Regions from separate parts of the Micromonospora sp. LH3U1 genome, predicted to be linked through region 3. Evidence: riboswitches for the same ligand, from Rfam matches in the RefSeq annotation. Region 3 holds a riboswitch; each other region holds the start of a gene.

Region 1 (3,265 bases), 2.6 Mb from region 3:
TGCTTGTCGTGCCCGGCGTGCTCGTCGTGTTGCATGGGCGCGGCGGGGGCAGCGTGCTGCTGGGGGTCGGGCGGTGACGGAGCGGGCATGTCTCCAACATGCCGCGCCGGGGGCCGCCCCGTGGGCGGTTCAGCCGCCGACACTCCGCCGCGCCCTGCAGCCCCGGATCGGGCTGGTTAGCATTCCCCACGATGACCCCCCGTCCGCCGTCGCACAGTCGACCACCGGTGCCTCCATTTTGTGGCCCGGTCCCCGGCCAGCCGGGCCCGGCACTGACCGTCCGTGATCAAGTGCTCGTCAGCCAGCGATCCGGCGCGCCTCTCGGTCCGTTTGCGCGGTGACGGTGAACCGACCGGCCCGCTGACACGTACCCCGCACCGGATCGTTGGGAGTCTCGCCTTGGGTTCCGACCACACCCGCCCCGCTCCGTCCGCCCCGCCCCGGGTGCGACGGATCCTCGTCGTGACCGTGGTGCCCCTGTTCGTCGCTACCGTGCTCGCCGCAGTGCTGCTCTGGCCGCGCGGTGGTCCACCGCAGACCGACGGTGGGGCGGACGTACCGCGCTATCCCGGCACGGTGACCCGGGTGGTCACCGAGCCGTGCCCGCCGGTGCCGTCGACTCCTGAGGGCGCGCCGAGGGGCGGCGCCGGGCCGTGCGGCACGGTCGACGTCCGGGTCGACGACGGGCCGACCGCCGGCCAGAAGGTGCAGACACCGGTGCCCGACGGGCCCGGTGCCCCCAGGGTCGACGTCGGCGACGAGGTCATCCTGGTCGAGCTGACCGATCCGACCGATCCCGCCCTCAGCAACTGGAACATCGCCGAACACCAGCGCGGCACCCCGATGGTGTGGCTGGCGGTGGTCTTCGCCGCGGCGATCGTCGCGTTCGGTCGGTGGCGGGGCCTGGCCGCGCTCGCCGGGCTGGCCGCCAGCTTCGCCATCCTGCTCACCTTCGTGCTGCCGGGCATCGGCGCCGGCAGATCGCCCCTGCTGATGGCGGTGGTCGGCGCGGCCCTCATCATGTTCGTCGTGCTCTATCTGACGCACGGGGTCACCGCGCAGACCTCGGTCGCGGTCCTCGGCACCCTCGGCAGCCTGGTGCTGACCGGCGTGCTCGCCACCATCGCCACGGCCGCAACCCACCTCACCGGCTTCGGCAGCGAGGATGCCACCACCCTGTCGATGTTCCAGGGAGACGTGGACCTGCACGGCCTGCTGCTCGCGGGAATCATCATCGGCTCGCTCGGGGTGCTCGACGACGTGACGGTCACCCAGGCGGCCACCGTCACCGAACTGGCGAACGCGAACCCCGGGCTGACCCGGTTGCAGTTGTACCGTGCGGCCACCCGGGTCGGCCGCGCGCACATCGCCTCCACTGTCAACACCATCGTGCTGGCGTACGCGGGCGCGTCGCTACCGCTGCTGCTCCTGCTCACCGCCGACTCGCGGCCGATCGGGCAGATCCTCACCAGCGAGTTCCTCGCGCAGGAAATCGTCCGCAGCGCCGTCGCCACACTCGGTCTGATCGCGGCCGTGCCGCTGACCACCGGGCTGGCCGCGGTGGTGACCGCCGCAGGGCGCGCAGACGAGCCGGATCAACCGCGGACCCCGCCCCCATTCACCGCCACCGACCGGTGGCCGGAGTCGAACAGGAGCACGGAAACGGCATGGTGACACTCCTCAGCGTGACCAGATCAGGTAGCCGCCCTGAGAACCACGTCACTGGTCACTCAACGCTATGGCGAAATGACACTTTTGGTCGGCATCCAGGCGTAGCTCACCCGGTCGACTCTCGGGTAACCTCGCTGCCGGTTACCGATGAAGGCGCGACGCGGCGCCTGCGGTGCCACCGCCCAATCGCCAAGCGGCGAGCCGGGGACCCAGGTACCTGGGGTGAATCCGCGTCAGCGGTAGGGGCCACTTCCGCCCCGAACCCGTCAGCTAACCCGGTCGGCGGTCGACGGAAGGGAACATTGTGACGGCACCCCTACGCCGCTGGTTGACACCCGTGGTGGCCGTGATCGCCGCACTGACTGTGCTCGCCGGCCCCCTCCCGGCCAACGCCGCCCCGACGACCCCCACACCGTCCGGGCACGAGGAGGACAACGAGCCCAAGCTGCTCAACGACGTCATCGAAAAGGCCAACCGCGACTACTCCGCCGCGAAGTCCCAGTTGGACAAATCCAAGAAGCGGCAGCAGGAGTTGGCCCTGGAGGTCGACCGGGCCAAGGCCGACCTGGACGCGCTGGCCCCACAGGTCGGGCAGATCGCCGCCCAGTCGTATCGGACCGGCCGGATCGGGGCGATCGCGATGCTGCTGGAGAGCGACGCTCCCGACTCGTTCGTCGAGCGCGCCGCAGCGCTCGACGAGATGAACATGGTCAACGAGAAGAAGCTCGCTGAGGTCAACACGGTGAAGGCCCGCGCCGAGCAAGCCAAGCTGGCCCTCGACGCGGAGGTCCGCGAGCAGCAGAAGCAGACCGCCGTGATGGCGAAGCGGAAGAGCGAGGCGGACAAGGCGCTTTCCCTGGTCGGCGGGAAGGGCTTTACCGGCGGCCTGGTGGACGCCACCTCGATGGTCGCGAAGATCGGCCCGGGTCGCAGCGCCGACGGTGACTGGAAGCCCCAGTCGTGCAGCGAGAACGACCCGACCACGTCCGGCTGCATCACCGCCCGCACGCTGCACGCGTACAAGGAGGTCAAGCGGGCCGGCTTCAACCGGTTCGTCGGCTGCTACCGCTCCGGCGGGCCGTGGGAGCACCCGAAGGGCCGCGCCTGCGACTGGTCGCTGCAGAAGAGCGGCTTCGCCCCGTGGCACAACGAGGACACCCGGACGTACGGCAACAACGTCGCCGCGTTCCTCATCCGTAACGCCGATCGCCTCGGCATCTACTACGTGATCTGGAACCGGCAGATCTGGTTCCCGGCGACCGGCTGGAGTTCGTACAGCGGGCCGTCGAACCACACCGACCACGTCCACATGTCGCTGCTCTGACCCGCACAATTCCCCGTCGAGGGCCGTTCCGCGTCGCGCGGGGCGGCCCTCGACGCGTCAGGCGGCGGAAGGCGTGGCCGGATCGGGGGATCCGGTCGGCACGTCGAGCGTCCCGAAACCAGCCGGCACGGCGGCCACCGGGCGCACCGCTCCGGCGGCGAGTCGGTACGACACGCCCACCACCGCGCACCGCCCCTGCGCCACCTCCTCGGCCAGCACGGGCGACTGCCCCAACAGCGTCTCGACGGTCTGTGCGATGTGGATGTCGAC
Region 2 (3,265 bases), 3.1 Mb from region 3:
CCGCCATCGGCGCGGACCGTGGCCAGGTAGCCGAAGCCCGGCCCGTACTGCTGGAGGAGAACGCGGATCCCGTCGGCGAGTCGGGGCTCGTCGGCGGCGAATTCGGACCAGGAAGCCATGCGGGCATTCTATCGAACAAATGTACGAGCGGCGACCTCGACGCGCTGGTCACCGGCCACCGAATCCTACGGCTTTGGGTGCCGCCGCTATGGTGGTCCGATGCTGCTCTCCGACCGCGACCTGGTCTCCGAGATCAAGGCCGGCACGCTGGGCCTGGAGCCGTTCGAGCCCACCCTGGTCCAACCGTCCAGCATCGACGTGCGACTCGACCGGCTGTTCCGGGTGTTCAACAACCACCTCTACACACACATCGACCCGGCCATGCAGCAGGACGACCTGACCTCGGTGGTCGAGGTGCCCGACGGTGAGCCGTTCGTGCTGCACCCGGGGGAGTTCGTGCTCGCCTCGACGCTGGAGGTCATCTCGCTGGGCGACCAGCTCGCCGGCCGGCTCGAAGGGAAGAGCTCACTGGGCCGGCTCGGTCTGCTCACGCACTCCACCGCCGGCTTCATCGACCCGGGCTTCTCCGGTCACGTCACGCTGGAGCTCTCGAACGTGGCGAACCTGCCGATCACCCTCTGGCCCGGCATGAAGATCGGGCAGCTCTGCATCTTCCGGCTCTCCTCGCCGGCCGAGCACCCGTACGGCTCGGTGGTCTACGGATCGCGCTACCAGGGCCAGCGAGGGCCGACGCCGAGCCGCGCCTGGCAGCACTGGCGCACCTGGCCCACCCGCTGAGCGGTACGACAGACAGACGACGAGGGCCCGCCGCGAGGAATCGCGACGGGCCCTTCGGTCACCCTTGATCAGCCTGGGCGGCCGTAGCTGTGGATCGGGCCGTCGTCGACCTTCTTCATCTTGACCGGTTGACCGGCCTGCGAGGCGTGCACCACCCAGCCATTGCCGACGTACATGCCGACGTGGTGGATGTCGCTGTAGTAGAAGACCAGGTCGCCGGGGCGCAGGTCGGCCTTGCTGACGTTCTTGGTGACGCGGCTCTGCGCGGCGGCGTTGTGCGGCAGAGACACACCGGCCTTCGCCCAGGCGGCCAGCATCAGCCCGGAGCAGTCGTACGAGTTCGGGCCCTCGGCACCCCAGACGTAGGGCTTGCCGATCTGCGCGCAGGCGAACTTGACCGCCGTGCCCGCAGCGCCACCGGGATAGCTGCCGGGGCAGGGAGCCGGGCGCAGCGAACCGCCGCCACCGTTGCCGTACACCTTGATGCGCAGCTTCTGCAGCCGGTCGATTTCCTCGTTGATCTGCTTCTTCTTTGCCGCCAACTGGGCCTCGGTGAGGGTCAGCTGGGCCACCATCTCGTCCAGCGGCGCCTTCTGCTTGGCCAGCTCATCGCGGAGGTCGGCCACCTGCCGTACGTCCTGCTGCTGGTTGTGCGCGAACCGGTCGAGCATCTCGAGCTGGCTAACCGCCTCGCTGGGTGACCGGCTGCCCAGCACCGCGTTGACGGTCAAAACGTTCTCGCCCTTGTACGCGCGCACGGCCAGCGCGCTGACCTTGTTCATCGCGGCGTCGACCTGACGCTCCAGCGGGCCGATGCGTGCGGCCAGCGCGTCCGCCTGCTTGCGCTTGGCGGCGAGGTCGGCGCGGGTGGCGTTGTGCCGTTCGATGACTGGTTCGAGCTTGTTCCAGTCGGCGTCGATCTGGCGCTCGATCTCGGCGACGGACGGGTCGGCGTGGGCCGCCGTGGCGCTGCCCGTCAGGACGACGGCGACGCCGGCCAGCGCGGCGACAGCGGTGGTGAAGCGGGACCAGCGTGAGCGCGGCGTGATCGACGTCGGGCCGGCTGCTGCCGGCCGCTCGTACGACGGCCGCGGGGCATGGAGTGCCACCGGGTTCCGTACTCCTTCTTCCTGACCGCCTACCGGGTTAGCTGACGGGTTCGGGCGGGAAGTCGGCGCCCTACCGCAGTGGCTGCGGATTCACCCCGAGGGACCTGGGTCCCCGGTTCGCTCGGAAACGACTCGGCGGTGTCGGTCCGTTACCGCCCGGGCTGGGCGGAACTGATATCGGGCCGACGAATGACCAGAGTAGAGACGCCTGTTACCGATCCGCAACCCGTGCGGCCGTGACACTCCGTACCGATCAGGGAGCGTCACAGGCTGTACGCGAAGATTTCTTTCGTAACGCGTCGAGACATGGAAAGCTATTGACGCAGACTCCCGGGCGGCGCGAAGGTGACCTCACCTTCATCCGTGAAATTTAGGGGGTTCGATGCACCGTCCAACCCTGTCCCTCCGGCGGCGTGCACTGCTCACCGCCGCCGTGGTCGCCGCAGCGACCGCGGTACCGCTACCCGCCGGCGCTGCCGCCGCCGCACCCACCGCCGACCGCCAGCAGCAGTACGCCGCGGCGGCAGCGGAGTACGGCGTGCCGACCGGTGTGCTGCTCGGCGTCTCCTACCTGGAGTCCCGCTGGGACAGCAACGCCGGCACACCGAGCACCAGCGGCGGCTACGGCCCGATGCACCTGACCGACGCCCGCCACGTGGTCGCCCTGCCTGAGCGCGGCCACCACGACACCGCCGCCGAGGACCCGCGTGGCGACGACTCCCGACCCGCCCTGGCGCCCGCGCCTCGGCAGGCCGAAGACCCCGCGCCGCCCACCGCCGCGTTGCAAACCGTGGACGCCGCCGCCGCGCTGACCGGCGCGGCACCCGAGGCGCTGCGCACCGACGCGTACGTCAACATCCGGGGCGGGGCGGCGCTGCTCGCCGCGTACCAGCGGGAGTTGGGCGCTCCGGTTGGCGCCGGCACCGACCCGGCCGCCTGGTATGGCGCGGTGGCCCACTACGCCGGCGCGGACAGCGCCGATGCCGCAGCGGCCTTCGCCGACGAGGTCTTCACCACGATCAGCGCCGGCGAGTCCCGGGTGACCGACGACGGCCAGCGGATCACGCTGCCGGCCCGCGCGGTACAGCCGGAGCGTTCCTGGCTGGACCGGCTGGGCCTGCGCCGTCTGGCCCGCCCGGACGGACTGGAGTGCCCTCGCACCATCTCCTGTGAGTGGATCCCCGCCCCCTACGAGGCGTTCGGCGACGGGGACTACGGCAACCACGACCTCTCCGACCGGCCCGCGCGGCAGAAGATCGAGTACATCGTCATCCACGACACCGAGGCGAGTTGGGCGACCACCCTGAAACTCGTCCAGGACCCGACCTACGTGAGCTGGCACTACTCGCTGCGCTCGG
Region 3 (3,265 bases):
AGCCCGCGTTCGCGGGCGGCCAGCATGAAGCTCCAGAACGCCGGGATGACGGAACCCCAGGCCCCCGCCTGTCCCCGGACGCTGTCCAACTCGGCGCGTGACTCGACGCGCAGGCAGGGGATGAGCAGCAACGGGACCTCGTGCAGGTGGTCCGCGAGGTGCTGCAGGCTGCCCGCGATCCTGCCCCACTGCTCGGAGGCGAAGTTCATCCGGCTGAAGGCCGGCCCGGTGCCGCCCGATGCCGGTGGTGGCGCCATCAGACCGAGGCGCCACAGTCGGGCGACGGCAGCCCGGGTCTCCTGGTCCTCGACGAAGACGAAGTCCCAGCGCTGCCTGTTGCGGCCGCTGGGTGCCTGAAGCGCGATGCTGAGGCAGTCCTCGATCACGGCACGGGGGACCGGGCGTCGCAGGTCGAGACGCTTGCGGACGGCGCGGGTCGTGCTCAGGACCTCGTCGGCGGACAGGCCCAGCGTGTTCGGCGCGATCTGCCCGGTCGGTCCGGCGTCGGTCATGCGGGCACTCCCACTCGCTCGGGCAGGTCGAGGTTGGCGATGATCCCGGGGAGGAGCCCGGGAAAACGGTCATTGATCTCGTCGGCACGCAGTTCGTGGCGACGGAAACTGCCGTTCGGTGTGACGCGCAGGACGCCGGCGGCCCGCAGCACCTTCAGGTGGTGCGAGAGCGTGGAGATGCTCACCTCGGACAACGCGTCGAACTTTCCGCAGACGACACCACCGGCCTGCGCCAACTGCCGTACGACGCTCAGGCGCACCGGGTCGGCGAGGGCGCCGAGCAACGTGGCCAGGTCGACCGAGGCGAGATCGGGATGATGCAGGGCTCTCATGGACGCCATGCTAGCTTTCAATTCGTGATTTCGAAAACTATCCAAATGCTGAGCGGAGCACGGCCATGCCTGTCGACACTGTGATCTTCAGCGGGGATGGTCCGCACGCCGACCCCTGGCACCAGTTGGCCGAGACCAGCGCCACGATCGCCAGCCTGCTCGGCGACGAGGACCAGGTCGCGATCGTGACCTCCGTCGACCAACTCGAGGCGGCACTCGACGGCGCCCGCCTGCTGGTGGTGAACGCGAGCGCGGACCGTTCCACCCCGATCCCCGAGGACGAGGCCTTCGCCCGCATCCTCGACCGCTTCCTGGCCCGTGGCGGCAGCCTGCTCGCCACCCACAGCGCCACGATCGCGTTCCCTCAGCTGGCGAGCTGGCGTTCCGCCCTCGGCGCCGCCTGGGACCACGGCCGGACCTTCCATCCGCCGATCGGCCCGAGTCTCGTCCGGCGCACCGGTGTCGAGCATCCGATCACTACCGGTCTCGGTGACATCGAGGTCCACGACGAGCGCTACACCGACCTGGAGCTGGTCGACGGCGCCCAGATCGAGCCCCTCTACGTCCACGACGAGGGCGGTGACACCCACCCACTCGTCTGGGCGCGCACCATCGGGACCAGCCGGATCGTCTACAGCGCGCTCGGGCACGGCGTCCGGTCGTACGAGTCGCAGGGGCACGTCGAGCTGCTGCGCCGCATCGTGGCCTGGCTCCGTTACGACGTCTGATCCGCAACGGTCCACGGTGGTCACTGCACAGTGTCCACTCGCTCGCAACCGCTGCGGGTCACGCCCCGCGTAGCCCGGTGAAGAACTTCACAGGGGTTGGGCGATCGTCGCCGGCCGTGCCTAACGTCGGTCGGGTTCGCCACTGCGGACACCACGACCGGCAACGCCAAATCCTGCCCCCGGTCGTCGGATACCAATAACCCGGGCAGGAGCGGGGGACCCAATGTTCCTCGGTGCACGTCACCTCGGGGTGAAGCCGCCACCGCGCGGCCGGGCTCCTCGGCCCGAACCCGACAGCTCACCTCGCCGGCGTGGAGGAAGCACACATGACGTCTGTTCACACGCCCCGTCACCGACGGGTCACCACCCGCCGCATCGCCGTCGGCACCCTGGCCGTCGGTGCGGTCACCGGCGCCGTCGCCCTCTTCGGCCCGGCCGCGCCGGCGCAGGCCGGCGTCAACTGGGACGCGGTCGCCAGGTGCGAGTCCGGCGGCAACTGGAAGATCAATACTGGTAACGGCTACTACGGCGGGTTGCAGTTCTCGCAGGGCACCTGGGCTGGTTACGGCGGCAAGAAGTACGCCGCCCGCGCCGACCTGGCCAGCCGTGGCGAGCAGATCGCCATCGCCGAGAAGGTGCTCGACGGGCAGGGCATCGGCGCCTGGCCGACCTGCGGCAAGAAGGGCGGCTCGTCGGGCGGCTCCGCCACGAAGTCCTCGACGAAGTCGTCGAAGTCCACCGCGAAGGCCACCACGCCGAAGGAACGTTCGTCGCGCGGCGAGCAGCCGGCGACCCGCAACCACGAGCGCACCGCGCCCGCGGCGGGTGGCGAGACGTACGTGGTCAAGCCTGGCGACACCCTGTCGGAGATCGCAGACAGCCACCGGCAGGTCGGCGGCTGGCAGGCCCTGTACGAGCGCAACCGGCAGCTGATCGGCACCAACCCGGGTCTGATCTTCCCGGGTCAGCGGCTCAGCCTCTGACGGATGACACGCGAACGCTCGGCCGGTGAACCGGCCGAGCGTTCGCGTGTGGGGTGCTGATCAGCCCGACTGTCCGTGCCCCCGACGGACCGCCGTCACGCAGCGGAGGCGGACGCCTTCGACTCTCGCTGTGACGCCACCGGGCCGGCGTTCCAGCCCCAGCGGGGCGCCGGTGCCGCGCTCTCCCCGGGCCGGCCCGTCCCGACCCCGTCACTGTCGTCGCCGTCGATGGTCGTGTCGACCGAGGCGGGCGTGCTGCGGGCCAGTCGCAGCGACTGCTCGGCGCCGTTGCGGGCCGCGCACGGCCAGGACTGCCCGGCGCACTGGAGGTTGCGGCAGTGCCCCTCGTCGTCCGGCTCGTGGGCGCTCAGCACGTCGATCGCCAACTGCCAGAGCAGCGGGTCGGTCACGTCGTGCGGGCGCTCGGCGCTGCGGCTCGGTCGGTTGCTGGTGTCGTCGTCGGACATGGTGGGTCCCCCCCTTGGCAGGCTGTACCCCCCAAGGGTCACCCGTCAGCCGCAGGCTAAACCGCCGGCCTGCTGTGATGTGTCTCCGGTCGCAGCTCCGACGTCCGAACACGGCACGCATACCGGTCAATCCGGCAACAGCGGCATCTCGACGCCCGGATCCCGGCCGAGCAGCACCGCACGGGTGAGCGCCGCCGATCCGAACCGGTCGCGGACCGCGTCGACCGCGGCGTCCAACTCCGC

Evidence for each region. A riboswitch is a leader RNA that binds a small molecule or an ion and turns the genes downstream of it on or off. The one in region 3 is predicted to bind cyclic di-AMP.
Region 1: it holds a riboswitch for cyclic di-AMP, as region 3 does, so the genes downstream of both, PCA76_RS02845 (coiled-coil domain-containing protein) here and PCA76_RS14610 (LysM peptidoglycan-binding domain-containing protein) in region 3, are expected to answer to the same signal.
Region 2: it holds a riboswitch for cyclic di-AMP, as region 3 does, so the genes downstream of both, PCA76_RS00440 (C40 family peptidase) here and PCA76_RS14610 (LysM peptidoglycan-binding domain-containing protein) in region 3, are expected to answer to the same signal.

What each region holds. Positions count from the first base shown of each region.
Region 1 is NZ_CP116936.1:608,633-611,897, reverse strand. Features, by position in the region: gene PCA76_RS02855 (copper-translocating P-type ATPase) at 1-35, opposite strand, end outside; gene PCA76_RS02850 (YibE/F family protein) at 400-1,674, shown strand; cyclic di-AMP (ydaO/yuaA leader) riboswitch at 1,841-1,971, shown strand; gene PCA76_RS02845 (coiled-coil domain-containing protein) at 1,976-2,995, shown strand; gene PCA76_RS02840 (carbonic anhydrase) at 3,053-3,265, opposite strand, start outside.
Region 2 is NZ_CP116936.1:93,109-96,373, reverse strand. Features, by position in the region: gene PCA76_RS00450 (pyridoxamine 5'-phosphate oxidase family protein) at 1-119, opposite strand, end outside; gene dcd (dCTP deaminase) at 220-798, shown strand; gene PCA76_RS00440 (C40 family peptidase) at 867-1,907, opposite strand; cyclic di-AMP (ydaO/yuaA leader) riboswitch at 1,920-2,055, opposite strand; gene PCA76_RS00435 (N-acetylmuramoyl-L-alanine amidase) at 2,290-3,265, shown strand, end outside.
Region 3 is NZ_CP116936.1:3,240,488-3,243,752, forward strand. Features, by position in the region: gene PCA76_RS14595 (nitroreductase family protein) at 1-512, opposite strand, end outside; gene PCA76_RS14600 (ArsR/SmtB family transcription factor) at 509-844, opposite strand; gene PCA76_RS14605 (ThuA domain-containing protein) at 910-1,572, shown strand; cyclic di-AMP (ydaO/yuaA leader) riboswitch at 1,727-1,898, shown strand; gene PCA76_RS14610 (LysM peptidoglycan-binding domain-containing protein) at 1,899-2,555, shown strand; gene PCA76_RS14615 (hypothetical protein) at 2,651-3,022, opposite strand; gene dinB (DNA polymerase IV) at 3,149-3,265, opposite strand, start outside.